4 regions of the Paenibacillus sp. FSL H8-0332 genome follow, and region 1 is predicted to be linked to each of the others. Evidence: riboswitches for the same ligand, from Rfam matches in the RefSeq annotation. Region 1 holds a riboswitch; each other region holds the start of a gene.
The links. A riboswitch is a leader RNA that binds a small molecule or an ion and turns the genes downstream of it on or off. The one in region 1 is predicted to bind cyclic di-GMP.

Region 2: another riboswitch for cyclic di-GMP. It lies ahead of NST43_RS00805 (choice-of-anchor A family protein); the one in region 1 lies ahead of NST43_RS29445 (flagellar assembly protein A).
Region 3: another riboswitch for cyclic di-GMP. It lies ahead of NST43_RS00360 (anti-repressor SinI family protein); the one in region 1 lies ahead of NST43_RS29445 (flagellar assembly protein A).
Region 4: another riboswitch for cyclic di-GMP. It lies ahead of NST43_RS19370 (thiamine pyrophosphate-binding protein); the one in region 1 lies ahead of NST43_RS29445 (flagellar assembly protein A).

Annotation. Positions count from the first base shown of each region.
Region 1 is NZ_CP150145.1:6,764,169-6,771,595, reverse strand. Features, by position in the region: gene hcp (hydroxylamine reductase) at 1-967, shown strand, start outside; gene NST43_RS29450 (aldo/keto reductase) at 1,057-2,031, opposite strand; gene NST43_RS29445 (flagellar assembly protein A) at 2,062-3,711, opposite strand; cyclic di-GMP riboswitch class I at 3,787-3,879, opposite strand; gene NST43_RS29440 (hypothetical protein) at 4,108-4,242, shown strand; gene NST43_RS29435 (isochorismatase family cysteine hydrolase) at 4,397-5,080, shown strand; gene NST43_RS29430 (ABC transporter substrate-binding protein) at 5,106-6,119, shown strand; gene NST43_RS29425 (ABC transporter ATP-binding protein) at 6,134-6,943, shown strand; gene NST43_RS29420 (ABC transporter permease) at 6,940-7,427, shown strand, end outside.
Region 2 is NZ_CP150145.1:183,172-190,598, forward strand. Features, by position in the region: gene NST43_RS00775 (DUF3800 domain-containing protein) at 1-265, shown strand, start outside; tRNA gene NST43_RS00780 (tRNA-Thr) at 629-700, shown strand; gene NST43_RS00785 (hypothetical protein) at 839-1,987, shown strand; gene NST43_RS00790 (YukJ family protein) at 1,966-2,718, opposite strand; gene NST43_RS00795 (ASCH domain-containing protein) at 2,816-3,238, shown strand; gene NST43_RS00800 (hypothetical protein) at 3,601-3,966, opposite strand; cyclic di-GMP riboswitch class I at 4,724-4,816, shown strand; gene NST43_RS00805 (choice-of-anchor A family protein) at 4,899-7,427, shown strand, end outside.
Region 3 is NZ_CP150145.1:82,292-89,718, reverse strand. Features, by position in the region: gene NST43_RS00385 (hypothetical protein) at 1-284, shown strand, start outside; gene NST43_RS00380 (signal peptidase I) at 286-888, shown strand; gene NST43_RS00375 (TasA family protein) at 988-1,584, shown strand; gene NST43_RS00370 (TasA family protein) at 1,624-2,214, shown strand; gene NST43_RS00365 (helix-turn-helix transcriptional regulator) at 2,475-2,807, shown strand; gene NST43_RS00360 (anti-repressor SinI family protein) at 2,953-3,096, opposite strand; cyclic di-GMP riboswitch class I at 3,131-3,234, opposite strand; gene NST43_RS00355 (2-oxoglutarate dehydrogenase E1 component) at 3,953-6,820, shown strand; gene odhB (2-oxoglutarate dehydrogenase complex dihydrolipoyllysine-residue succinyltransferase) at 6,880-7,427, shown strand, end outside.
Region 4 is NZ_CP150145.1:4,464,831-4,472,257, forward strand. Features, by position in the region: gene NST43_RS19355 (SDR family NAD(P)-dependent oxidoreductase) at 1-111, opposite strand, end outside; gene NST43_RS19360 (YafY family protein) at 249-1,202, shown strand; gene NST43_RS19365 (methyl-accepting chemotaxis protein) at 1,277-2,527, shown strand; cyclic di-GMP riboswitch class I at 3,029-3,125, shown strand; gene NST43_RS19370 (thiamine pyrophosphate-binding protein) at 3,243-4,886, shown strand; gene NST43_RS19375 (carboxymuconolactone decarboxylase family protein) at 4,937-5,317, shown strand; gene NST43_RS19380 (hypothetical protein) at 5,469-5,819, shown strand; gene NST43_RS19385 (3-oxoacyl-[acyl-carrier-protein] synthase III C-terminal domain-containing protein) at 5,957-6,949, shown strand; gene glpK (glycerol kinase GlpK) at 7,052-7,427, opposite strand, start outside.

The DNA of each region.
Region 1 (7,427 bases):
CAATATTGGAGTAGGCACGAACCCTGGTATTCTGATCAGCGGTCATGACCTCAAGGACATGGAGGCGCTGCTGAAGCAGACCGAGGGTACCGGAGTAGATGTGTATACGCACAGTGAGATGCTGCCGGCCCACTACTATCCGGCCTTCAAAAAGTATAGCCACTTCGTAGGCAACTACGGCAATGCATGGTGGAAGCAGAATGAGGAGTTTGCCAGCTTCAACGGTCCGATTCTGATGACCACGAACTGCATCGTGCCGCCGAAGGACAGCTACAAGGACCGGCTGTACACTACCGGCAATACCGGTTATCCGGGAATTCAGCATATCGCGGCAGGCGCGGACGGAGAGAAGAATTTCTCAGCTCTGATCGAGCAGGCTAAGAGCTGCAGCGCTCCAGTGGAGATTGAGACAGGCGAGATCATCGGCGGCTTCGCCCATGCGGCTGTAATGAATTTGGCGGATCAGGTGGTTGGAGCAGTAGAGAGCGGCGCCATCAAGCAATTCTTCGTCATGGCCGGCTGCGACGGACGGATGAAGAGCCGGAATTATTACACCGACTTCGCGGCAGAGCTGCCGAGTGACACGGTGATCCTGACCGCAGGCTGTGCCAAATACAAATATAACAAGCTGGCGCTTGGCGATATCGGCGGAATTCCCCGCGTGCTTGATGCCGGCCAGTGCAATGACTCCTATTCTCTTGTGGTTATAGCGCTTAAGCTGAAGGAAGTCTTCGGTCTTGCGGATATCAACGATCTTCCGATCTCCTATAACATTGCCTGGTATGAGCAAAAAGCGGTGATTGTACTGCTGGCGCTGCTGCATCTGGGCGTGAAGAACATTCACCTGGGCCCTACACTTCCGGCCTTCCTGTCGCCTAATGTAGCCAAGGTTCTGGTAGATACCTTCGGCATCGGCGGTATTACTACCGTACAGGAAGACATGGAACGGTTCATCGCTGCGGTATAATACAAATTCATCATTAGCCAAAATACACAAAAGCGAGTCTCCGTATACGGGGGCTCGCTTTGTTTGTATATGGATATGAACGTCAGCGCTTACGGCAGCCGGTAGACCGCAAACGGCTCGCCGGTGCGGAAGGCGGCGCTGGCCTGGTCGAGCTGCTCAAGTATCCCCGCATCCGGCGAAGCAGAGAGACTCTGCAGATTATGCTCTACCTGCTCTACTGTAGTCGCGCCGACAATCACCGTGGAGACGGCGGGCCGGTTCATCAGCCAGGCCAGGGATAGAGCCGCAGGTGAGGTGCCCTGCCCCTCCGCAATGGCCTGAACCTGCTCCCCGAGCGAGATGCGCTCCGGGGTAAGGAAGCGGCGGAAGTTCGGATCAGTCTCTGCTCTGGAGCCGGCAGGGGCGCGGCTGCTTCCGGCATATTTGCCGGTAAGGATGCCGCCCGCCAGAGGGAAGTACGGGATGATGCCCAGGCCCTGATCCAGGCAGAGCGGAAGCAGCTCGGCTTCGGGCGTGCGGTCAGCCAGCGAATAGCTGCACTGGATGGAGATGTATTTCGCCCAGTTACGGGCTTCACTGATCCCGAGCGCTTTCATCAGCTCCCAGGCGGCATAATTGGAGGCTCCGATATACCGCACCTTGCCTGCGGAGATCAGATCATCCAGCGTGCGCAGTGTTTCCTCCAGCGGTGTGTAGGGGTCGAAGGTGTGGATCTGATACAGATCCACATAGTCTGTCTTCAGGCGGCGCAGGCTGCCCTCCAGCTCCTGCATCAGATGATGGCGCGAAGAGCCGCTGCCGCCGGGTCCCTCATGCTTCGGCAATCCGGCTTTGGTCGCCAGCACTGCGCTCTGGCGTCTGCCTTCAAGCGCAAGGCCGATGATCCGCTCCGATTCAGAGCCGGCATAGATATTGGCGGTATCGATGAAATTGATGCCCTGATCCATAGCGGTGTGCAGAATGCGGACCGAGGTCTCCTGATCTGCGCGTTTGCCGAATGAATTGGTTCCAAGACCCAGAGCAGATACCTGCAGGCCGCTATTGCCCAGACGGTTATATCGCACGCTCTCACTTCTCCTTATATAGTAGTAGTCTTAGCAGGAATCACGCACAAGCAGCTTGCCGCCAGACTCCAGGCGGCTCTCCTGCGACCGGGCAAGATTAATCACCGCATGCTCCTCCTGGAGCAGCTCAATCTCCTCGCCCAGCTTGAGGAGCAGCCTGGAGAAGCGGCTTAGGACACTGTCTGTGATGTACCCGGTGAATTGTCCCGGATGGGCGAATACCTCAAGCATCTGCCAGAGCTGGTCCGTGCCGGAGCCGAACGCCCCGTTCATACGGCTCAGCGCAGCCTGGAGATCGCGGATCAGGCTTTCGAGGTGGCTGTATTTACCCTCCAGCAGCAGCATGACCACCAGGCCGTATTTCACGGATTGCTGGCGGGATTCCACGTTCTTGGCCAGCTGGCGCGCTGCCTCACGCAGTCCGTCCGCCTCAGTCCGCAGCAGGCTTGCGAGGCTGTGCAGACGATGCTGCTGTACCCCCGCGTGTCCGGCGTACAGGCCGCTGCCGGTGACCTGGCCGCTAACATAAATACTGCCGGTAGCTATAATTGTGGATTGGCGTATATCTCCATAGACGTACACATTACCCAGGGCTTCGATACGTACAGGTCCTTCCAGATCTCCCGGTACAATGACGTCGCCTGCAAACATAACATCGCCCGCAGTATCCGCCGTCTCCCTGGTCAGCAGACGGACCGGAGGGAAATCACATATCCGGACGCTGCCGTTTCCTCCGCAGATGCGGGGTCTGCCGGTATGCCGGGCCACGATATTACCACAGGGGAGGAGCTTGGCATGGTTACCGGCAGCGAAGTAGATATCCTGCGGCGGGGGAGGGGGCAGGACTCTGCCGTCTGTGTCGAAGCCGGGAATGCCCTCTTCCGGCGGCAGTTTGCGGGCGAAGACTTCGCCTGCGAAGGTAAAGGGGGCTCCCGGGAAACGGAGATACTCCAAGGGTTCCGCAGGCTTCTGATCCGGGGCTCCCTGTCCCTGAAACATCCGGTTCCCCTCTAGTGTATGCTCAGGCAGCAGGAATTCCAGCCGTGCTTCCTTGCCGGGCAGCGGGGCTCTTCCTTCAGCGATGCATACGGGAAGATATGTAGGGTTCTCCAGCTCCGCGTACAGGGCGGGAATGTTCAGGTTGCGCAGAATAAAACGGTTGTCCAGTGAGGCGATAATCTGTTCTATAGTGAGCGTGGACAGCAGCATCGCCGGGTTGGGCTGGGCACGGACGACCGCCTCGAAAGCAGCGGGACAGTTGACCAGATTCCAGGCGTACTTCTCTGCACGGTATAGAGTGAAGTGGACCTTGAGCTTGTCAGGCGATACGGTAATTTCGTATTGCGGCTTCTCGCAGATCTCCCAGGTGATATAATCCGCCTTCGTCACCTCGGTTGGTTCTGTAACGGTCTTCCAGTTGATCTTCAGGACAACAGGGTGGATCGCAGAAATCCGGGCGGGAGCGCCTCCGGGCAGCGGAGGCGTAATGAATATCTGGTTGTCCTGCACGAGGATAATTCCATTCTTATCTCCATGTGTCCCGTCAGAAGCTCGGCCCTCCACAGAGAATGAATCCAGGAGCCCTTTACGTTCGAGCATCAGGGACTCTACGAATTCATATCGGCTTGGTTCGATATAATGCTGCGGCATGGTTGTAACCTCACTTTTTCGTATGATCAATGGCAATTCGTACAGAAAAAGAACATCATCAAGCCCGGGAGGACTTCCCGTGAACAGCCGGCTTAAGTGGTCTCTATTGGCAGCCTGGCGACCTTAAACGCGGGATTTGGCGTTCTTAGGCCCATGGCTTTGCGTCCTGCCCTTTCGGGAAGTTTGCCTTTAGAAATAGATCAATGATATACATCCTGTAGAGGTGGTTATTTGTAGTCGACTGTAATCGACAAAAAGAGTCATAAATAGTTCTTGCGTGGCATTAACTTCTGCAAACAAGCTTAATTCTAGTACTTAAAGAGCTATTTTTCAACTATATTATGCCTATTTATCAAAAAACTCGAAATATGCAGCTCTATTTCGACAAAAAAACTGGTTTCCCAGCGCTTACATCTTATGGAAGCCATGAGAACAAGAAAAGGGGGAACTGTCCTCTGCGCCCGGCAGGTGGAAAAAGAAAAAAGCAGCGGACGGCCAAATGTTCACGGCAGCGACGACCAAGCTTTGTGTTTTTGTGTAATGTATATGTTAGATATGTAAATAAACACAAACATTCAGTATATTATTTCGTAATAAAACCGAAGACATCCCAAATTCATTGTAATATAATCTAACTCATACCAAGGAAACGCGAATTAATGTTAACTAAAATAACATTAATGGAGATAGCGACATCAGGAGAGGAGCATAAATCATGCAGATTGCAGCAACACCTTACATCTGGCCTTATGACGGGGCAGTTGACCCGGCGAAGACAGCGCTGATGATTATCGACATGCAGACGGATTTTTGCGGCAAGGGCGGTTACGTCGAGAGAATGGGTTATGACCTCTCATTAACGGCAAGAGCGATTCAGCCCATTCAGCGGCTGCTGGCACGTATCCGGGACATCGAAGGGTTCACCGTGATCCATACCCGCGAGGGGCATAAGCCGGATCTGTCGGATCTGCCGGCGAACAAAAGGTGGCGCAGCCGCCAGATCGGGGCCGAGATCGGCTCCGAAGGACCGGCGGGACGAATCCTCGTGCGGGGGGAGCGCGGCTGGCAGATCATTGAGGAGCTGGCGCCTGCCCACGGAGAGTACATTATAGACAAGCCGGGCAAAGGCAGCTTTTATGCAACGGACCTGGACCTGATCCTGAAGAATAAAGGAATTACCCATCTGATTCTGACCGGTATTACTACCGATGTCTGTGTACACACCACGATGCGGGAGGCCAATGACCGCGGGTACGAGTGTCTGATCCTTGCGGATTGCACGGGAGCAACGGATGAAGCGAATCACCTGGCGGCGCTGAGTATGGTTCAAATGCAGGGCGGGGTGTTCGGCAGTGTAAGTGATTCACAAGCGGTGCTGCGTGCGCTGGAGCAATACTAAATCATTCATAAACGGGGGAATAACCATGTGGAACAAGTCCAGAACGAAAGCGCTGATGCTGTTAACCTCGCTAATGCTGCTCCTGACTGCCTGCGGTAACCATACGGAAGCCGGGAAGGCCGAAGGCCAGGGAGCGGAAGGCTCGGGCGAGCTGAAAAAGGTGGTGCTCCGGCTGAAGTGGATTCACCAGGCGCAGTTTGCCGGCTTTTATACCGCAGTGGAAAAAGGCTTCTATAAAGAAGCGGGGCTGGATGTTGAGATCCGTCCGGGGGGCTCGGATTTCCCGGCTGTGCAGATGGTAGCTTCCGGCAGTGAGGAGTTCGGAGTTACCGGTGCTGACCAGGTCGTTATCGCCAGAGAGAAAGGCGTCCCGGTCAAAGCGTTGTCCGCGATCTACCGCAAAACCCCGTTCGTCATGTTCACGCTCAAAGAGTCCGGGATTAAGACGATGGAGGATCTTGTCGGGCAAAAGGTGGGCATTAAGCTGGGCGGCAACGAAGAGCTGACCTTCCGTGCCATGGAGAAAAGCGCGGGCATCGACCCTTCGCAAATCGAAGAAATGCCGGTCAAATATGATCTGAGTCCGCTGTTAACCGGTCAGGTTAAGGCCTGGCCCGGATATGTTATTAATGAAGTTCTGGCTGTAGAGGAGCAGGGCAAGGAAGTGAATATTATCGACCCGAACGACTATGGCATCAATTTCTATGCCGATACCTTGTTCACTACGGAGTCTGTCATCAAGAAGGACCCGGAGATGGTCGCAAGCTTCGTGCAGGCGTCTATGCAGGGCTGGGATTATGCGGTCAAGCATCCGGAGGAGGCGGCGGAATTCGGTCTGAAATATGGCGAGAAGCTGGATCTGAAGCATGAGGTCAATATGATGAAGGCCAGCATTCCGCTGCTTGATCCGGAGAAGCTCCCGCTGGGATCGATGGACGAGGCGTCCTGGGAGACGCTGCAGAAGAATCTGGTCGAGCTGGGCTTTGTGAAAAAGGAACAGGACCTAGGCGGATTGTTCACCAACGAGTTTTTGAAATAAGGAGGGACCCGATAATGACAACAGCGATCAAAGAACAGCTGAATTCTGCCGCCGCGCAGCATCCCGGTACCCGGGAAACCATGCTCTCCCTGCGCAATTGCTCTCTTTCCTTCGGCAACGTGCCTGTGCTGGATCAGGTCAGCCTTGATGTATACCGCAATGAGTTCATTTCGATTCTCGGACCGAGCGGCTGCGGGAAATCCACAACACTCCGGCTGATGCTGCGGCTGTTAAGCCCGGAAGCCGGTGGAGAGGTGGCGTATGCTTCCCCGGATCTGTCCCTGGGCATGGTCTTTCAGAAGCCGGTCCTGATGCCGTGGCTCAGTGCGCTGCAGAATGTAATGCTGCCGCTTGAACTGGGCGAGAAGAAGAAATTCAGCAAGGCTGAGGCACGTGAAAAAGCGGAAAGTGCCCTGCGCCTGGTCGGTCTCCAGGATTATCTGAACCACTTCCCGCATCAGCTCAGCGGCGGGATGCAGCAGCGGGCAGCGATTGCCCGGGCTCTGGCGGCCGATCCGACAGTGCTGCTGATGGATGAACCGTTCGGTGCGCTGGATGAGCTGACGCGTGAGAAGCTGAATTTCGAGCTGCTGCGGCTGTGGGAGAGCCCGGAGACCAGTCTAAGCAGCATTGTGATGGTCACCCATTCGATCCATGAATCCGCGCTGCTGTCAGACCGGGTCGTGATGATGTCTCCCCGGCCCGCCGGTGTGACGGATATCATTCCGGTAACGCTGCCCTCCCCGCGTGAGGCAGGTATGGAAGAATTGCCGGAATTCCACCGGATTGTCAAGGAACTGAGAAAGCGGGTGAAGCATCTATGACGGTCAAAATCAAAGACACCCTGTACCCGGTCACGTTTGCGCTCGGCTTCCTGCTTCTATGGGAGCTGGCTGTACGTCTCCTGTCGGTTCCTATGTATCTGCTGCCTGCGCCTACGCAGGTAGTCTCGGCTATTAATGGCTCGCTCTGGTCGCATACGCTGGTTACGCTGGGCGAAGCTCTGACCGGGTTCATTCTTGCCAATATCCTCGGCCTGGCTACCGCAGTGATTTTCGTGCATTCCAAGCCCATTGAGAAGGGGATGTTCCCGCTGGCCATCGCCCTTAAGACTACGCCGCTGGTGGCGCTGGCCCCGCTGCTGGTCGTTTGGCTGGGGACCGGATATACCTCGAAGGTGATCGCTTCGATGCTGATCTGCTTTTTCCCGATTCTGGTGAACAGTGTTAAAGGTCTTAAGGCCATTGAATACGAAGCCTGGGAGCTGTTCTCGACCTATAAAGGGACGAAGAGCGAAATCTTCTGGAA
Region 2 (7,427 bases), 960 kb from region 1:
ATATCATTTCCATTATCTTATGGCCCAAGGAACTCTTTTTTACAGTAATAAAACTGTACAAAAAAGACTTAGTACAATAAATTTCGGCTATAAACCTGATAACATAATAGGATTGCAGATTGCAGACTTATTACCAAACACGTGGAATAGAAAGCTTTCCGGTAAACCACTTAGGACATATGGTTTACTTGATATGATTGAAAATCAAGCATACGATGGAGGATGTAACAAAAAGGAACGATTTGGCTTGAAAATAATTCCATAGTGTACATTGACATAGAAAATTGTTTGAGTTAAAATGTTTTATGTAGTGATAGCGTAAGCTTTCCCTGCATCAACTACCTCATAAGAATTGCGAAAGCTCTTCTTTGTACAAAAAGACATGTATAATTAAAGCAAGTCGACGAATACTAATATAAATGATATCTAAGACTGCGAAAGCTCTCTTAGGTATCACGACTTAAGGGGACTGCGAAAGCTCTCTTCTTATTTAATGGAAGCGCCTTTTAAGGCGCTTCTTTTCCTTTTAACAAAATGTAATTATCATACTCACTACTGAAAAAGGGCTTGCGTTTTCCGCTGGAAGAGTTATAATATTTTTTGCTTGGCAGGACAGCAAAGCCTGTTCGCTGGTGTAGCTCAGGGGTAGAGCAACGCACTCGTAATGCGTAGGCCGGGGGTTCAATTCCCTTCACCAGCATCCTTACAAAGTCGATAGTGGCGCAGGTTCCGGTTTTTTTGGAACTGCGCCTTTTTTCTATGCAAGTATCAACTTCTACCATCCAAATATAGTATAGTGTTAAGCATATGGTTGGATGCTAGGAGGCAAGGATCTTATATGGGAAACCGGACATTCCTGATTGTTACCAGTGCCGATACGGATTTGATTGGTTATGAGAATACAGCTTTCGAAACGAATAATTTTCTCGCTCCAGTATGGTTTTGTCTGGTCAGCCAAGACCAGTTCCAGCGCTATAGCAGGCAGCTTATGCAAGCTTGGAGCAAGATTCAACCCCATATGGACCAACCGGATGTGGAGGATTTGCCTGAGTGGGAGCATTTCTCCGAGGCCTTCCAATGGCAGATTCCATGGGCGGATGCTGCAGAGCAATTGCGCCTGAGTTTACCCGGCACGCTGGCCCGTTTCCCAGCGCTTGCCACTCCTGTACAGGAGTGGATGGAGACCTTATCGACCCATGTACAGCGTTATTCTGCTGCCGTTATTCATCTGGAGCTTTCGCAATATTTCTCGTTCACGGGCGATCCCGCCCTATATCTGAGAGACATTCAAGAGTACGTTACCCTCTGGCAGTCGCCGCATCCCTCGCAGGAGAAGGTCTGGCAGGGAGCAGCCGATAACTTTTATATGCTGAATGGGGAGCATTTGCCATGGAGAGAACCTACGGCAGCTCAACCGGAGCAAGCTTCGGATATTCAGCCAGCACAGTCCATTCCTCCAGCATCCGGGAAGCGCCAGTCCAAATGGCGGCAGGAGCTCAACATTTGGTTGCTTGTGATTCTATCCGCAGCCCTCTTTTTTGCCGTCTATGTCAAGACCACCAGTGGTTGGTTGGCGGTGCTCTGCTTCTTCATCCCCTCCCTGTGTATCGTTTTGTGGAATATAATTATCGGTCGTAAACAAACCTCCCGCCATCAGCTGGAAGCGGCTAGGAATTTGAAGAGGAACAGTCCTCCTTCTGATGCTGTGCTCAGAATTGAGTATTTCGCTGGGCATTCCCCTATTGGGGTGGATGGCATGGAGACCGGTCCTTCGGAGGATAAAGCGTTACCGGATCTTATCCCCTGGCTGGAAATCCTACAAGCGAAGGTGTTTTCATCTCATGAGGTTGAGCTCATCATTTCTGCTAACCCTTCACCAGTCTCTACCTTACAACTTCATTTGAAGCTGGATGAACAGCTGGATGCCAAGGATATCGTATCAGCGGTTAATGCGATGGTGCTGGCTCATGACAAAGCATTGGTATGATTACATTCACTAACCGGCTTGGTGGCATCGCCCTGGTCGTTGGTACACCAGGATTGGGACTGGAAGGCCAGGAAGATAGCCACCCATCTGTGTTCATTCTCGAAATGTATAAGGACTCCGCCGTCTTGCCATGTGCCATTTTCTCTGGCGTACCCGCCCGCATTGCCTTGGTTCATATGAATATTATGAACCCCGCGTCCGGGGGTGAAGCCGAAATACTTATCGGGCTTACCCTCTTCCGGTCCCCAAGGCTCGCCGAATACGTACAGGGTTGCATCCTGTTCCTGTGTCTCTTTGAGATAAGAGGTGATTTTGTCATACAGATTGTTGTGGGGATCATTGTCTTCCTTGTCATCTTGGTTCGTATTAGGCAGAGCTACCATCTTACTGGGAATCACCAGGTTTCCTCTGATATAATCAAGGGCAAGGCTCCGGTTATGCCTGGTGATCTTCGTGAAGCCGGATTCAAGCGTGAGCCAACGGTCCGTTTCTTCGGCTTTGAAATCTTCGCCCACATAATAAAGCACCTGATTTGCAGTGTCCTCCGGTAAATGTTCCGCTTTAGCACTTGATCTGATATTGATAGCCACCCTGTACTTTTTATTAATATTACCTTCAACCTCAACCAGTACCTGGACATGATTATTTTTGACACCTAGCTTATATATGGTATCCTCATTGGATAATTTGCATTTTAATACCCCGTACCCTTGATCTAATCCGTTACCCATAGTTCGTCAGTCCCCCTTCTTAGCTATTATTGTTTCCCATAGAAGGCCATAGTAATTCTGAGTAAAAAGGTGTTCATCAGAGGAGGCAAGCTACATTATGAAATGCCTGACCATTCGCCAGCCGTGGGCCACGTTAATTGCGCTGGGAGAAAAACAAATCGAAACCCGGACCTGGCGGACCGCCCACCGGGGGGAGTTAGCCATTCATGCCGGGATGCAGGTGAATAAGGCGATCTGCCGGACGGAGCCGTATCAGTCGTTACTTGCCCGTCATGGCTACACTGCAGACAATCTGCCAACGGGCAAGATCATTGCAGTCAGCCGCATTGCGGATTGCTGTGAGGTGACGCCGGAGCTTGCGCAGCAGGGCTGGCCGGGTGGCAATGAATATGTATTCGGCAATTATGCCGAGGGAAGGTATGCCTGGAAGCTGGAAAAGGTTGTTCCACTGGTACATCCTATATCTGCTAAGGGACGCCTGGGGTTCTGGGAATATCCTGTGCTGGAAGAGGAATTGTGAATTTCCTGACGACATTTTGAAGAAAAATTGCTCCAGATTGGCTGCCGGCTGGTATAATTGGGATATTCGGCGGGAAATCTTCCTATATATAAGGATAGTTGTGCTCTGAGGCGGTTACCGCTGGAGAGGGGCAGGAATGCCGGGAAGGAGCGTATGCATAATAGATGGGAAGCCTTCTAATTGCATGGCTTTGTATGCTTTGTTTGTTTCTTGCGTTCAGGGATCAGGTAAGCCGGAGAATCCTGTACCCGGTAGCTGTAGTGGTTATATGCGGCACGTTGGGGTATTGGACGTTATTAATGTAGCCGCATCCGGGCGATCATTTGATGTAGAAGTCTGCCGCTTGCGGCAGGCTTCTTTTGTTAGCGCTGCTTCATCTTCTCCATACCCAGATATCTGCGCATATGCAGAGTGGCCTGGGCGGCAATCACATCATCCAGCAGCAGCATCCGCTCGTGATAACCCCTACAGATGAATTTGGCTTCAACGCCTGCCTCCAGCCGCTGCTGTTCATAGACCTTCAGACCACGGGCGCGCATCCCGGCACGGACCTCCCGCAGATCGGCAGAAGCGGCATGGACGGCCGTCTGGATCACCTCCAGATAAGGCGCAGGCGTGCGCAGCTCTGAGGATATAGCAGAAGCATCGCGCTCGAAGGCGGATAGAATAAGCGGCAGCAAAATATAGGATTTGACCAGCAGGTTGTCCTGGCTCTCTGCTCTTTGCATCCTTCTCAACCCCTCAAAGAGAACGTATATTCGCATTGTAACTCATCCTTCAAAAAATAATCAATGGGTTTTATAAACTAATCCTAATAATGTGACATTTTTCACAATAAAATAGAATGAATTATTTTATATTAAAATTGAAACATTAAAGATAGAGGATTAAAAAATTTCAGCTCAAAGGAGAATGGCAATGAGTCATGAAGGAAGTCTCCGCCGTGGTTTAGTATTCGGGATCATTCTAAGTGTTCCGCTCTGGGTATCGATGATTGGCTGGGTTCAGCTGTTCGGGTCTGCCTAGGCGACATTTTTATTCAAAATATATGAATTCTATTTGCAGGTGTCGTCCCTATGGGCGGCACTTTTTTTTCGAGCTGAGATGCCCATAAATAGGTAAAATTGCATTGAACAGGAGCAGATGATGAGTAGAGGTGGGCTGAGGGCGATAAAATAGGACGAATGTATCAAATTTTAATGATATAAATTGATAGTATTATAGAAAAGAGAGACAAACGGCTACAGCCAATCCTCTGATTTCTCGACTTTTTTCGTCACTAGATAAAAAAGAGACTCGTCCCTTAACCCTTATGGTACAAGGGATCAATGAGGAACCATCGTAAAAAATAATTTCAAAAAATATACTGGGAGTGGATTGACAATAGGGTGGGAGAGCGGATAAACTGAAATTAGTACAAAAGTAACAAATGTCATAGACTCAACAATGAATTTACATAAGCAAATTATAATTTCATATCGAAATCATGTACAAACGCAAACCGTATCGAAAGAACGGGACGCAAAGTCAGGAATCTACTGTCTCAAAAGTTGAGGCTAGGGTCGTCCGGCCGCCGTGAAGCTAACCCTTCTTGGCGGTCTTTTTTGTTGTTATAGTCTCGTGACAGATTCATAGAATAGTAACTAGGAGGTGTGGACTATTGAAGAAAAGAGTGCGTAAAACAGCCGCCATCATTATGGCGGGCCTATTGACCTTATCCAGTGCCTTTACGTGGGGGACGGATGTTAGAGCAGCTTCAGGGGTGCCGTATACGCCAACACCGGTTTTGGGTGTCGCAGGGAATTTTAATGCTTTTATCCTCGGGGATTTTAAACAAGCCAATGATCAGATTGAGGGCCGCCTGGCAGCGGCAGGGAACATTACCCTCTCCGGAGGTTACGGAGTAGCCAGAGCATACAGTGGTGCTGCGCCGACGGATGTACTTGTGGCCGGTAAGAATTTTGTACATTCAGGCAGTGGAGAGATCTATGGGAATGTGGTATTTGGGGATAGCTTTACAGCCAATGAGCCTGGTGTCAACATCAAAGGCGGGAAGAAAAATGCCAGCCCGATTGATTTTGCAGCCGAGCAGCAGATGCTGATCTCCCGTTCCACAGAGTATGGGGCTTTGGCCGACACGAATGAGATTGGCGATAATCATTATGGACAGCTCAAGATAAGTGCACCGGATCGTTTCAATGTAGTTCATTTGGATGCTTCGACACTGGCGAAGACCAACTATATCGAATTCAACATTGCCCAGAACGCTACGCTGATTATTAATATAAGCGGGTCTACAGTCAATGTGCCGAGCTTTTCAATGAGTAACGGCAGAGCCAGTCAAGTATTGTTCAACTTTTACGAAGCCTCTGAGGTGAATATCGAATATACCTCATTCTTCGGGACGATCCTCGCACCTAGAGCGGATGTTCATTATAAAGGAGCAGAGCTGTACGGAACCCTGATTGCAAAATCTTTTAGCGGCGGGGTAGAGATGCACCTGGGATTGTACGAAGGAGAGGGGCCGCCGCCGAGTCCGACGCCGACCGCAACGCCGACACCTAGTCCATCACCGACACCAACGGCTACACCAACACCAACCGTGAAGCCAACGCCGACGGTAACACCAACACCAACCGTGAAGCCAACACCGACGGCAACACCAACACCAACCGTGAAGCCAACACCGACGGTAACGCCTACACCTACAGTGAAACCTACACCAACAGTAAAACCTAGCCCGACACCTGTGTGCACTCCAACTCCAAAGCCAACACCTACCGTGAAGCCGACACCAACAGTAAAACCTAGCCCGACACCTGTGTGCACTCCAACTCCAAAGCCAACACCTACCGTGAAGCCGACACCAACGCCGACCGTGAAGCCGACACCGACACCAACTGTAAAGCCGACACCAACGCCGACCGTGAAGCCGACGCCGACCGTGAAGCCAACACCAACGCCGACCGTGAAGCCGACGCCGACGCCGACCGTGAAGCCGACGCCAACACCAACCGTGAAGCCGACGCCGACGCCGACCGTGAAGCCGACGCCAACGCCGACCGTGAAGCCGACGCCAACACCAACCGTGAAGCCGACGCCAACACCAACCGTGAAGCCGACACCAACGCCAACTGTGAAGCCGACGCCAACGCCAACTGTGAAGCCGACACCAACACCAACAGCGGTACCGACACCAACGCCAACAGCGGTACCGACACTAACGCCAACAGCAGTACCGACACCAACGCCAACGGCGGTACCGACACCAACGCCAACGGCAGAGCCGACGCCAACGCCAACGGCAGAGCCGACGCCAACGCCGACGGCAGTACCGACACCAACGCCGACAGCAGAACCGACGCCAACACCAACGGCAGAGCCGACACCAACGCCAACGGCAGTACCGACACCAACGCCGACGGTAGAACCAACGCCGACACCGACACCAGAGCCAACACCGACGGTAGAGCCGACACCAACACCGACGCCGACGGCAGAACCAACACCAACACCAACGGCAGAGCCAACACCAACACCGACGGTAGAGCCGACACCAACGCCGACGGTAGAGCCGACACCAACACCAACGGCAGAGCCAACACCAACACCGACGGTAGAGCCAACACCAACACCGACGGTAGAGCCGACACCAACACCAACGGTAGAGCCAACACCAACACCGACGGTAGAGCCGACACCAACGCCGACAGCAACGCCAACGGCAGAGCCGACACCAACGCCAACGCCGACACCGACACCAACGCCGACGCCAACGCCGACGCCGACGCCGACAGCAACGCCGACACCGACACCGACACCAACGCCAACGCCGACGCCGACACCAACGCCGACGCCGACACCAACGCCGACACCAACGCCGACGCCGACACCAACGCCGACGCCGACGCCGACACCAACGCCGACGCCGACACCAACGCCAACGCCAACGCCGACACCAACGCCGACGCCGACACCAACGCCGACGCCGACACCAACGCCGACGCCGACACCAACGCCGACGCCAACGCCGACACCAACACCAGATCCAACACCAGTAACAACGCCAGCGCCAACATCGCCGCCGTTCAGTTTCCCTCCAGTGCCTACGCCGACTCCGATTATCGGATTTATCGTGAGCAATGATGTGGCTGTGAATGATGATCCGCTGCCGCTTGGACCTGTAGCA
Region 3 (7,427 bases), 860 kb from region 1:
CCCAGAACCAGCCGGCCGCAACCAGTCTTCCTGACAAAAGCCAGCCGGGAGAGCAGCCCGCTCCCACAGCTCCTGTACAGGACAATCCAGTCCCCACAGCTTCAGCAGCAGAGGTTATTGCTCCCACTGCCACTCCGGCGCCTGAGATTCTTTTACCGGAAGCGACTCCAGATCATGAACCCGGCAGCGAAATTCCAATTCCGGGCACTGTGATGGACGGCGGGCAGCCTGCTCCTACAGCTACACCGGCTCCACAATCTGAACCCAGCAAAGGTGGCGAATAAGATGCGCATCCGAAAAATAGTCAATACGATAATTTCCACTCTGATTCTTATAGTGTTCCTGGTGCTAATCACAGCCGTTGTCATCTCCAAAGCCTCCGGCGGCGAGCCCTCCTTCTTCGGCTACCAGATCAAGACGGTATTATCCGGCTCCATGGAGCCCGGCATTCAGACCGGTTCCATTGTGGCCATTAAGCCGGGCGGGGACATGAGCCGGTTCCAGAAGGGCGATGTGATCACTTTTTTGAATCCCGATAACATTCTGATCACCCACCGCGTGGTCGCTGCCGAGCTGAACAGTGCTCTGGGGGAAGCCAGCTACACCACCAAGGGCGACAATAATGATTCAGCCGACACCGCCGCCGTCAGCTCCACGAATGTGGTAGGTGAGTATACCGGCGTGACCGTCCCCTATGTGGGCTATGCCATGAGCTTCGCAGTCTCCAAAGCCGGAAGCGTAGTGCTGATGATTATTCCCGGACTGCTTCTGCTCCTCTACGCGCTGTATTCTTCATGGAAGGCCGTTGCGGCACTGGAAAAGAAGAACGTCTCGTCTTCCGCAACCGGCGGCGGCGGGCCGGATACTTTGACTGACCTCATACAATGATCGATTGTCCTCTCCCGTTTACGAAACGCGGAGCCACAATACAGCTTGCCGGAAGCACCGGCTATGCACAAAGCAGACTCATAAGAGAGGGATGAACAAATGAACGTCAAAAAAACATTAGGTCTCGGCGTTGTATCGGCAGCATTAGGCTTGACCCTGGTCGGCGGAGGCACCTTCGCTTACTTCAGCAGCACTTCTACTTCCTCAGCTTCTTTTAACAACGGAACCTTATCACTTCAATCTGATCCCTCCGTCATTGTTAATCTCAGCAACCTCAAGCCGGGTGATACCGTCTTACGGGACTTCAAACTCAAAAATGACGGGACACTCAATATTCCCAAAGTGGTACTGCGCACCTCATCCGCCATTACAGACGCTCAGGGAGACAACGGCTCCCACAATTTCAAGGATGATATTATTGTGACCTTCCTCGTGAACAAGGATAAGAAAGAATCGCCGCTCCTGGTCATCTCGCTGGCCGATCTGGAGCAGGAGAGTCCCGATCTGGTGGCCCGGGGAATTGTCGGAGCGATCTTAGGCGGAGAGAAGTCCGGCATTAAAGCCGGTACCTCGGATAACCTGACCATCCAGTTTGCCTTCAAGGAGACCCTCCAGCCGCAGAACTATTATCAGGGCGATACGCTTGCACTGACGCTGAATTTCGAAGCCAACCAGGAAAAAGGCAGTCTCAAATAATTCCACAACAAATCAAACCATTCGAGGAGGAAATAAATCATGGGTATCAAAAAAACATTGGGTCTTGGCGTAGCATCGGCAGCACTGGGTTTGTCTTTAATCGGCGGGGGCACCTTCGCTTACTTCAGCTCCACAGCCACCAGCACGGCAACCTTCGCCGCAGGTACGCTGAAGCTCGGCTCTTCCTTCAATACTCCGGTAGCGCTGACGAATCTGAAGCCGGGAGACTACACCGTCCGCACCTTCACCTTGTCCAATGACGGCACACTGGATATCAAGCTCCTCAAGCTTGCCACCACTTACACCGTGACCGATGCCATGGGTGATAACGCGGGCCAGGATCTCGGAGACCACTTCAAGGTCAAGCTCCTAGATAGTACGTACACCGGCGGTTCACTAAGCGGTCATGTGCTGTCCGAGATCTCCCTGAAGGATCTGAAGAATACCCCCAGCTACGATCTCGTAGCAGCAGGCGTACTGCCAGGAGGGATTGCCGCCGCCGGGTCCAAGACCTTCAAGATCGCTTTCGAATTCGTAGACAACACGCTCGATCAGAACATTTTTCAGGGTGACGGCTTAGCTCTGAACTGGACCTTCGATGCACTTCAAGGACTGGGAGAAGCCAAGTAGGTCAGCAATCCATGAAGACGGCACATCCTTCCCCAACCGGGCCGGGTGTGCCTTTTCCTTTTCTCCCGGCTGCCGGGTTCAATGAATTTTGTCCGATTTGCGGATTTTTGTTATACTTACAAATGGAAACGGCTTTACTGTCCCTTTAAAGGGCGGTGCCGTTTCAGCGAGAAAGATAAGGAGAATGTATAGCGCGAAGCATATAAATTCTTATCTTTTACCAAAAAAGTACGGAGGGCGTTGTAATCGTGTCAGATACTATGGGAAGCCGCATCCACAAACTCCGGCTGGAGAAGGGCTATTCGTTATCCGAGCTTGCGGATAAGGCTGATGTGGCGAAATCATACCTCAGTAATGTGGAACGGAACATTCAATCCAACCCCTCCATTCAATTCATCGAAAAAATCGCTGACGCGCTTCAGGTATCCATTCATGCACTGCTGTATGGCGGGCTGGCAGAGACGGAAGAACAGGCTCTGGACGGGGAATGGTTCCGGCTGGTTCAGGAGGCCATGGCCTCCGGTATAAGCAAACGGGAATTCAAGGAGTTCCTCGATTACCAGAAATGGCGTATGGATCAAAAGGACAACTAGACGTAGTATTGTATGCCGCCGGGAAGACTTCACTTGGCAGGGAGGCCACCTTCGGCGAAGGCATCCTTTCAAAGGCATACAGAAAAGGCACAGCGTACCGGCCGCTGTGCCTTTTCTGTATGTATCCGAACAATGATGACCGCCCTTACATCGCCTGGAGTGCCTTTTCGCTTAGAAACCGGCGGATATCCTCTGCCGCGATCCCCGCCTGCTTGGCAGACATCAGCAAGTCTACCCATTCCAAATCCAGATCTACTGCCTGCAACTCGTTATTCCCCTGGTTGGACATATCCAAGAAATCTCCTCCTAGAATTTTCGCGTCCCCAGGCAGTCCGGCCATCATAGTAGTATTGCTACTTTGTAGTATTTCTACTTTAGATCCGAGACTTTGTGCCCCTGTCTTTCGGCAGGTTTACCTTTTACTGGACCCTTTCCATCATGAAAGGATCTGGCAAGAATCGATGAAACCGTTCTCCGCAATAACATTATACAAGATCATACGCGATTAGTGTGTCGTTTTCTGGAATTTTTTTATGTTAAAATGTGAGGAAACTTAGCTGAAATTGCCAGCAGCTTGTATAAATATTTCCAGTTCCAAGTTCAAACCCTATGTAATAGTTTAAATATACTAAAGGGAACTCTAACCGCCCCGGCTTACCGCTGCACGCACCATCGTATAGAGACAATTACCCATTTGTATATATAACGGAGAGTTATGTGAGTTTATATTTTGAAAGCACTAAAGAAATAACAAAAAGCAAAAGAAGCGGAGGGGAAATTTGGAACTGGAGGAGCGGCAGCGTCCGCCTTTGTATTTGGATTTCTACCGCGAAGAGCGGTTCAAATTAGGAAATTCAAATACAACAGCGGCCGGAGGTCCAAATGTTCACCGCAGCGACGGTCCAGCTTCGTTTCAATTCTTAAGTGCGTCCATATATAAATGAATTATTTCTATTTATGATAGTTCCGTATGAATACTGTAATGAATCATGCCAAATTGCGAACGGATTGACCGAAAGTATGAATTGATTACCCCGCCGGAAAGTAGCACAATAGGATGAGAATGAAACCGCAAACATTTGCAGCTCCGCCAAGTGGCACACTGGATGCCTCGCGTGGAGTTTATCCGTTAGGAGGACCTATTCATGGCAGTCAAAGAGCCCTATAACGACACAGTATGGAGCAAATACTACGGCCCCAACCTGGGCTACATCCAAGAAAGATATGAGCAATTTGTCAAGGACCCCTCTTCTGTTGAACAACATTACCGCGATCTCTTCACCGTATCCGGCCCCCCTCCACTGGCACCCGATGCCGAGAGGGCTCCAAGGCCTGCCGTATCCGCAGATGCGCAGTGGCTCAAAAAGGCCGTCAAGGCCTCGAAGCTGATCGCCAATATTCGTATATATGGCCATATGGCCGCAGACATTGACCCGCTGGAGCGCAGCACGAACCCGATGGCCAAATGGCTGGAGCTGGAGACCTACGAGCTTACCCGCGAGGATCTTAATGCACTGCCCGCTTCGCTGATCTGGGATAATGCCCCTGCGGATGTGCATACCGCGATGGATGCCGTCCACAGAATGCGCCAGGCCTATACCCAGACCATCGCCTATGAATTCGGGCATGTACATGATGAACGCGAGCTGCGCTGGCTCAACAGCCAGGCGGAATCCATGACCTCCCCTGCCCCGCTGAATAATACAGAGCGTAAAGAGCTGTTGAAGCGGCTGATCCAGGTGGAGCATTTCGAGACCTTCCTGCACAAGACCTTCGTCGGCCAGAAGCGCTTCAGCCTGGAGGGCAATGACGCCCTTGTGCCGATGCTGGATGAGATTGTCCGCGCCGCCGCGCATGATGGCGCAGAGCATATTCTGATGGGCATGGCCCACCGTGGAAGACTTAATGTGCTGGCTCATATTCTGGGCAAGCCTTATGATATTATTTTCTCGGAATTCCATCACTCGCCGAACAAAGAGCTGTTCCCTTCAGAAGGCTCCATGGGCGTGACCTACGGCTGGAGCGGTGATGTGAAGTATCATCTCGGGGCTGACCGTGCCGTCCGCGAAGGCGAGACCGTGCGCACCCGGATCACGCTTGCGAATAACCCGAGTCATCTAGAATTCGTCAATCCTGTAGTTGAGGGCTTCACACGTGCTGCACAGGAAGAGCGCAACGCTCCGGGAATGCCTAAGCTGAATACAAGCAAGGCCATGGCTGTGCTGATGCACGGCGATGCCGCCTTCCCTGGAGAGGGCATTGTCGCTGAGACGCTTAATATCGGCAAATTGCAGGGTTATCAGAATGGCGGTACCGTGCATATTATCGTCAATAACCGGATCGGCTTCACCACAGAGAGCGAAGATTCCCGCTCCACCCATTATGCCAGCGACTTGGCCAAAGGGTATGAGATCCCGGTCGTGCATGTCAATGCCGATGACCCTGAAGCTTGTATTGCCGCAGTCCGTCTGGCCTGCGCTTACCGCCATATGTTCAAGAAGGACTTCCTGATTGATCTGATCGGCTACCGCCGCCACGGGCATAATGAAATGGATGATCCCGAGACTACACAGCCGATTGTATACGGCAAGGTGCGGAACCACCCTACTGTATACCGCGCTTATGCAGAACGCCTGGAGCGCGAGAAGGTAATTACAGCCGATGATGTAACGAACATGATTGCCGAGGCGGAGAGTGTCCTTCAGCAGGCCTTCGATCAGATGAAGGAAGGCAAGCAGAAGAATGCGGAATCCAAAACCGCCGTCGCGCTGGATAACGACAGTCCCCAGAAGCGTCCGAATGCCTTCCCGCTGGCCGGTCTGCAGGAGATTAACCGCGAGCTGCTGCGCGTACCGGCCGGCTTCAAGGTCTATCCGAAGCTGGAACGGATATTGCAGCGCCGCAAGGATGCACTGAATGACGGAGAGCGGGTGGACTGGGCACTGGCAGAGACGCTTGCCTTCGCTACCATCCTGAAGGATGGCACGCCGATCCGCCTCAGCGGACAGGATTCACAGCGCGGCACCTTCGCCCACCGTCATCTGGTGCTGCATGACAGCGAGAACGGTGAACTCTATGCTCCGCTGCATCAGCTGAGTGATGCCGCCGCTTCATTCGGCGTCTACAACAGTCCGCTGTCCGAGGCCTCTGTCCTCGGCTTCGAATATGGTTATAATGTGTTCGCACCGGAGACCTTCGTCATCTGGGAGGCTCAATACGGCGACTTCGCCAATGCCGCTCAGGTCATTATTGACCAGTTCATTTCTGCCGGACGCGCCAAGTGGACACAGCGCAGCAACCTGACAATCCTGCTGCCTCACGGCTATGAAGGCCAAGGACCGGAGCACTCCAGCGGCAGAATGGAACGGTTCCTCCAGCTCTCCGCCGAGGAGAACTGGACTGTAGCCAACCTGACCAGTGCTGCGCAGTATTTCCATCTGCTCCGCCGTCAGGCCGCGCTCTGCGGACAACCGGATGCCCGGCCGCTGGTTATCATGGCGCCGAAGAGCCTGATCCGTAACACGCGCAGCACCTCAGCCGGAGCGGATCTCGCTTCGGGCATCTTCCAGCCGGTTCTTCCCGAGCCGCTGCTCGGCAGTAAGCCGGAAGCAGTGAAGCGCCTCGTGGTATGCAGCGGCAAGGTGGGCATCGATCTCCAGACGGAGCTGGAGGCCACACGCGGACAGGACTTCTCCTGGCTGCACATTTTGCGCATGGAACAGCTCTATCCGTTCCCGGAACGCGAGATTGGCGCTCACCTTAGCGGCTTCAGCTCTCTGGAGGAGATCGTCTGGGTACAAGAGGAACCGAAGAATATGGGCGGGTGGACGTATGCCGAATCCCGGCTGCGCGCCATCGCACCGCAGAAGGTCACCGTCCAGTACATCGGCCGTCCGGATCGTTCCAGCCCGGCTAGCGGCTACGCAGATGTCCACAGCTTCGAGCAGCGGCGCATTGTCCGGGAAGCCCTGAAATTGAATGCTGCAGTGCAAGCACCTGTACCGTCTTCCTGAGCACAGTAAGGCGGTCATACGATATCACGCACACCACTATATTTGGGGAGGTACGGCCTGTGTCCGAGATAAAAGTACCCGATTTGGGCGAATCGATTTCCGAAGGAACGATCTACAAATGGCTGGTTAAAGAAGGCGACACTGTCGGCCAGGGGGATGTGCTTGCCGAGCTTGAGACCGACAAGGTCAATCTCGAGATCAGTGCGGAGGAGGACGGCGTCATCTCCTCCATCCTGCGCCAGGCGGGCGAGAACGTTGCCGTTGGCGAAGCCATCGGCATCATCGGCGCCGGCAGCGCCGCGGGTGCTGCCAGCGGCGGCAAGCCGGAAGCGGCCGCACCGCAGAGCGGCAGCGTGCCTGCAGCGGCCGCAAGTGCAGCAGCGGCTGAACCGGCCGCTGCTGTAACGGCTCCAGCCGCCGCCGAAGGTGCGGCGGCTGGCACTGCGGCCCTGGCTTCGCCGGGGGCGCGCAAGCTGGCGCGGGAGCGGGGCATCGACCTCGGCGAGGTCAGTGCCCGCGACCCAATCGGCCGGATCGGTCAGGCCGATGTGAATGGTCATGGCGCAGCCGGGCCGCAGGCGGCTGCGCGGCCGGAGCCGGCGAAGCC
Region 4 (7,427 bases), 2.3 Mb from region 1:
GCCCGTAATGTACACATAGGCACCTGCCTTCGCCAGCTCCAGCGCAATGCCTCTGCCCGCTCCCCTGCTCCCTCCTGTAACCAATGCCACTTTCCCTTGCAGATTTGTCATTTAATCCGCTCCCTTTCATCTATCTTGCCCGGATTAGAAGATCATTTGCGCTAATCCGTACTCTTGTCTAATATAGACCTTATACATGACAACCACTGACATATATAATCAAATAATAAATTCAGGGAGGCCTCCGAATGAGAGCAGACCGTCTGATCACTATCGTTCAACTTTTACAGAGCCGCGGCAAAATCAGCTCCCGGGAGCTGGCACAAACGCTGGAGGTATCCGAACGTACAATCTTCCGGGATATGGAGGCACTTAGCTTCTCCGGCATCCCCGTGCTGGCGGAGCGAGGCCGGGAAGGCGGCTGGAAGCTGGCGGAAGGCTACCGGAATTCCCTGACCGGAATGAACACCAAGGAGATTGCTGCGCTGCTGGTACCCGCTGATCCGGCGATTCTGCGCGCTCTGGGTATTCAGGAGGAGTTCTCCTCGGCCGCCCGCAAGCTGCAAGCCGTCGCTACCAGGCAGCCCGTCACCCCCTTCAGCTTCCTCAGCCAGCGGATTCACATCGACGGAGCCGGGTGGCATCCTTCCGGGGAGACCTATCCCTCCCTATCCGCTTTGCAAGGAGCCTTATGGGAGAACCGCAAGGTGCGAATCACCTATCTGCGCGGGGAGGACACTGCCGAGCGGCTGGTTTCACCGCTGGGGCTGGTAGTCAAGCGCGGCGTCTGGTATTTGGTCGCGGGGCATGATGGCGAGCTGAGGACTTACCGGGTCTCCAGAATCACTGAGGCCAAAGTCACAGAGGAGTCTTTTGAGCAGCCGGAGGATTTCGACCTGCCACACTATTGGGAGGCCTCCACCGCCGCGTTCAAGTCTGCCTTGCCCAGGTACCCCGCCAGCCTGCTTGTCAGGGATCTCACGATGAAGGAGCTGCAGAAGGAGCGATACGTCACTCTGTTGCACCAGGAGCCTTCTGAAGCCCCGGGTTGGATCAGGGCCGAGGCCGAGTTCAACACGCCGGAATCTGCGTGCCGGATCATCCTGTCCCTGGGTCAGGGCATCAAGGTGACCGCACCGCCTGAGCTTGCGGATACGGTTGCTTCGGCTCTGCGTGAAGCGGCAGCATTATACGATTTTTAATAATAGACCAAATGCACTAGTATCCCCTATAATATTACAATACACATTATTATTTATAGGGGGAACTTTACATTATGGACTGGATGAACAAGCTGCCGTTGAAACAAAAAATCGTCACCGGATGTTACCTGGTTGCCGCTTTATTCGCTGTTCCTGTCTTAATCACGCTAATCCTTATGGACAGGCTGCTGATCGGCATTGTTCTTGTCGCAGTCCTGGCAGCACTGACTTACCCGCTTGCGCGCTTTATCGAGAGAACGCTTACATCTTCTTTCGAGGACATCTCCAATGTGACGCACACGATTGCCAAAGGCGACTTCACCAGCCGTGCCGACGAGAATGGCTCCATGGGCGACATTAGCCGCTCCTTCAACACCATGATTGACAAGCTCAAAAAAATTCTCACCGATGCCTCACAGATTACCCGTCAGGTTATGGACGCCAGCCGCGGGATTGAAGACAAGAATCAGAACCTGAAGTTTGTAATGGCACAGGTGGCCTCCTCCTCCAATGAACTGGCTCTCGGTGCTAACGAGATCTCGGTGGATATCGCTGATATGACCGAATCGATCAAGGATATCGAAATCAAAGTCTCCAATTATACGAATTCCACCAAGGAAATGAATAGAAGGTCTGTACATACGCTGGAATTGGTAGAACAAGGCCGGCAATCGGTGGATACCCAAGCCGAAGGCATGCGCAAGAACATCCAGGCTACCCAGAAGGTGGCGGATACGATCGAAGCCCTGTCGCAGAACGCGCGCGGCATTACGATGATTACCAAGACGATTACCGAAATTGCTGAACAGACCAACCTTCTGTCACTCAATGCCTCCATTGAAGCCGCCCGTGCAGGCGAGCATGGCCGTGGCTTCGCTGTCGTTGCCCAGGAGGTGCGCAAACTGGCCGAGGAATCCACCGCTTCAACCAAAGAGGTGTTCGGGCTGGTACGCAGCATTGAAGCGGATATCAAGCAGGCCATTGATAACATCGCCATCAACGAAGAGGTAGTCCAGGTACAGAATGAGATGATAACGGAGACGGCCAATATCTTTGCTCAAATTGTACATAGCGTCCAATACATAACCGAGCAGATCGCCTCCTTCTCCGCAGAGAGTGATCTTATGCTGGAGAGCGCGCTCAAGATCTCCGGGGCGATCGAGAATATCTCAGCCATCACCCAGGAGACCGCCGCAGGGACCGAAGAGGTATCCGCAGCGATGAACGAACAGATTCACGCGCTGCAATCCGTAGCTGAGGAGACAGAGAAGATGACCTCCGCAGTCTTCAATCTGCAAAAAACGATTCATATTTTCAAATTTTAGCCTCGGCACAAAGAGACACGCCTGCGGAATTTTCTGCGGGAGGTGTCTCTTTTTTTGGGCAAAACAAAGAATGTTATGTAATATTCACAAATTGTTGAAATTGTGCATAACACGAAGAATCCTGTTTTGCACTTCTTTACTTTAAATGTTCTAGTACCATAGCTTAACTAGTAGCAGACTCTCCAGCATGCCAATACTTAAGACCTATTAACAGATATTTCAATCCTGTATTTCTCATAAAATCATAACGTTTTGCAGCGAACCCGGGATGCAATGAGGCTTTGTGCTCACTTTACAAAATTATAGCCCTTAATATTCATTTGCATTTTAAGACTTTAGTCTTCCAGAGACAACCATTTTCAAAAGTTTGAAAATCCAAATATCTAGCGATTTTTACTCCTGAATATTCGCTAAATTCCGAGCTTCTTCTCACAAGGGTTATTGACAAAAGAGGAGCAAGGAATATATTGTAAAGGAAAATTCTCCTTTGCTTAATTTATAACCGCATACCGGCAAAATTCACCGAAAGGGAATGACGCAAAGCCATGGATCTACAGTCTCATTTCTGAAGTGGGATCATGACAGCCAGGTTGCTGAAAAACTGTGAACGCCTTAGGTTTCGCGTTTGATTATGGTGATTCGTGCAACAGGCCTGTGCTCCTATTTTTGAGTACAGGTTTTCTATTGCTGACGTATACAAATAACAACTTGCGGGGTGGATGTTCTGAAGACAGTTGCAGATTATATGGCGGAAGCATTACGTAATCTAGGAGTGACACATTCTTTTGGAATCATTGGCAAGTCTATTTGCCCCATCGCTTTGAAAATGGTTGACTATGGCATACAGTTTATTCCCGGCCGGCACGAATCCAGCTCCGGCTTCGCAGCCAGCGGTTATGCTCTGAAGACCGGCAGCCTCGGGGTAGCCTTCGGCACCTCCGGTCCGGGCGGAACGAACCTGCTCACCGCAGCAGCGCATGCCAAGGCCAATAATCTTCCCGTCCTCTTTATCACTGGCCACCAGTCCATCAAGGAGCTGGGCATTCCCCAATGTCAGGATTCCTCTTCCTATCTGGCTGATTTGGCGGATATGTTCCGGCCGGCCACCCTCTTCAGCAAGCTTGTTGAACGCGGCGATCACTTCAGCACGATTTTCAACCATGCCCTATCCATCGCCCTCGGTGACAAAAAAGGTCCGGTCCATCTCTGCATTCCGTTTGATGTGCAGACAGAGCGGCTCGCGGAATGCCGGATTGTTCTGCCGGAACGCGAAGGGCTGGTCAGCTACCAAAACTATGAACGGGTTATTTCGGCGATCAATGAATCCGCCCGACCTCTGATCATTGCCGGTAAAGGCGTCAACCGCTCGGGGGCCCATCAGGAACTGGTCCAGCTGGCCGAAACCTTCAACATTCCTGTAGTCACCTCTCCAGGCGGCAAAGGCGCCATAGCTTATGATCACCCGCTCTATCACGGTCCTGTCGGCGTTGGCGGCTCCTCGCACGGGGATGAATTACTGAACAATAGCGACCTGTTCATTGTTCTGGGCTCCCGTCTCAGCGATATGACCATCTGCAACCTCAAGCTGGAGAATCATCCCCAGCAGCTGATCCAGTTCGATGTAGATCCAACCTTTGTCGGCAAAATACTGTCCTCATCCACCATCGCTGTCGGCGGGGATTTGCGGGACAACCTGGCGCTGTATCTCCAGAAGCTGGACTCCTCTGCGGTTACCAAGCATGAAATCACAATCTCCAATGATTACAATGACGAGCTGCCCGTGCTGGACGGGCTCTCTCTGGCTTCGGTATTGAGCACGATGAGCGATCTGATTCCGTACAACAGCAGCGTGTTTGTAGATGACGGCAGCCATGGCTTCAATGCTGTGAAATGGTTCAATGTGCGCAGGCCCGGCAGCTTCATATTCGATGCCTACTTTGCCTGCATGGGCAATTCAATTGGCATGGCGATCGGCGCCAAGACCGCCTCACCCGGGGAGACTGTCTTCTGTATTACCGGGGACGGCTGTTTTATGATGCTCGGAGCTGAAATAAACACCGCCGTTTGCCAGGACATTCCGGTGATTTTCATCGTGGTGAACAATATGCAGCTGGATATGGCGCTCAAGGGCATGGAGAAAACTACCGGCCGGATTGACGGTACGATCTTCGAGGTTCCGATGGATGCCGTGAAATTCGCCGAATCTCTGGGTGCAGCCGGCTTTCGCTGTGAGACGCAGGAAGAGTTCGAAGCGGCAATCCGCGAAGCTGTAGCCCTTAACAAGGCAGCTGTCATTGAGCTGTTGACTGACCGAGATGAGATGCCTCCTACGGCCCACCGTACACTGGATCTTACGTAAGGAAGCCGTTTTCACACACCTTTTCCAACTTACTATCAGGAGGCCAAAGCGTGAACAAGAACATGAACAGCGGACTCGATCATTTCACTGATCTCTCAGGAGATTATGGGGCCAAGGCACTGGCTCCAATCAAAGAGCATTTTCCGGAATTAGCCGAATATATCATGGGCAATGCCTATGGCGATATTTTTCAACGGACCACGATTGGCTCTGACTGGAAAGAGATTGCGGTGATCTCGTCTCTGATTACGATGGGGCAATATGAGCAGTTAGGTGTTCATTATGTAATGGCGCTCCGTGTTGGCATGACCGTTGAGCAGATCAAGGGTGTGCTGCTGCATCTGGTTCCTTGTATCGGTGCCCCCCGGGTGATTTCGGCCTTTAATGTGCTGCTGGATACCCTGGAGGAGATCAGAGAAAAATCTTCATAATTCTACAATTTTCGACTTTCTGGTTGCGCATTTTAGACGGATCTGGTTATAATGGAGGTAAAATATCCCAAATTCAACTGCGGTTTGTCGAATAGAGTCGCAGGAACGATATTTTGGAGGTATTACAACTTACACATAGGGAGAGATCAACATGGGACAATTTATTTTGAAGACAGACACTGCGAAGAAAATAATCAATATTGAGCTGGAAGGAACCTTTTCTAACGAGGACGGACTCAAATCTATTCAGGCTTACCAGCAGACCATCAACCCGATTACCCCTGCTGAATATGCGCTGGATATCGACTGCCGCAAGCTGAATGTAACCGCTCCTGATGTTGTGCCGCTGCTTGAAGGCTGCTTCATCATGTTCAAGGCAGACGGCTTCCAGAAAGTAAGTCTTACCCTGGAGAATAACCCGATCCTCAAAATGCAGCTGGCCCGCCTGGGCCGCAAAGCCGGACTTGAGAACCTGGAGATCACTTCAACCGTACAAGCTTAGTTAATCTTTTTTAAACCAAAATCATCTGCTTGAAACTCACGGCTTAGTACACCCAATCCGCTTGACTGTTTATGATGCGAGTTTGCGGAATATATTCGAGGAAGTATAGCCAACAAAACTTTTGGGGGGTCTACACTATGGCTGGGATTCGTATTAAGGACATTGATATCTACCATCCAGGCAAAAGAATCGGCAATGACTTTTTCATTCAGCATTTTGACGACAAAGGTATTGATATCCGTGGACTGCTGGCTACTCTGGGCCGTGAGAACCGCTACAGCATCGACAGCCCGGATGAGAACTCTCTGACAATGGCTTTTGAAGCCGCAAGCAATGTTCTGGAGAAGACCGGTCTAACCGGCCCTGATATTGACCTGATCGCTTATGCAAGCCAGACCCCTGAATATATATTTCCAACGAACTCCTTGATGATTCACCGCCTGATTAACGGCGCTTCGCATACCATCTGTATTGACAGCAATGCCAACTGTGCCGGAATGACCGCTTCGGTTGAACAGGTCAGCCGCCAGATGATGGCGAACCCGAGAATCCGCCGTGCCCTGGTCATCGGCTCCGATTACGTAGCGCCGCATGCGGACAAGAATGATCCAGTGTATTATGCGAACTTCGGTGATGCCGCTGCCGCGCTCATCCTGGAACGCGATGAGCATTCGGTCGGCTTCATAGACTCTATCTATCAGACAGACACCTGTGTGTATGGCAACTCCCTTTTCCCGGCAGAAGGCCTGGCTCAGCTCGGACGCGCCGGTGTTGCTGTAGGAGAGTTCAATGTGAAGTTCATACCGTTCGATGATTCCATCTGTGTGGATGCCGCCTCCGAATCGATTAACACTCTGCTAAGCAACAACGGGATTGCCCCCGAGTCGGTCAAGGCTGCCTGCTTCTCACAGTTGTCTCTTCCGAACATCAAGGCGGTCTCCGGCAAAATAGGCATTGACCCTGAGGCCGCAGTCTACATAGGCGACGAGTTCGGTTATACCTCGACCAGCAGCCCGTTCATTGCCCTTCACAGAGCCGTCACTACAAGGCAGCTTGAACGCGGAGACAAGGTCCTGTTCTGGACCGTAGGTGCCGGATGGCAGAATGTCGCATTTGTAATGGAGTACTAATCTTACCGTTTATCGTGTGAAACATATAATTTCTTATATTTTCAATTAAAAAAACGGCCCGCAGCAGAGTTTCTGCCAGCGGGCCGTTTCTGTTCTATACCACTACTCTGCTCTAACGTCTGCCTCGTGCTTACCCTCATGCTTCTCCCAGCCCATCGTGCGCGACACAGCATCCTGCCAGGCGCCGTATCTGCGTTCCCGCTCCTCCGGCTCCATCTGCGGCGAGAAGACCTTCTCGGCGGTGTTGAAGCTCTCCAGCTGCTCACGGGTCCATACTCCGGAGGTGAGCCCGGCGAGCAGCGCAGCACCAAGTGCCGTAGTCTCCGCATAGGTTGTACGTGTCACTTCGCTGCCCAGAATATCAGCCTGGAACTGCATCAGCAGATTGTTGCGCACCGCACCGCCATCCACTCTTAGCCCGGTGAGCGGCATGCCGGCATCCTTCTGCATGGCGTCGATGACATCACGGGACTGGAAG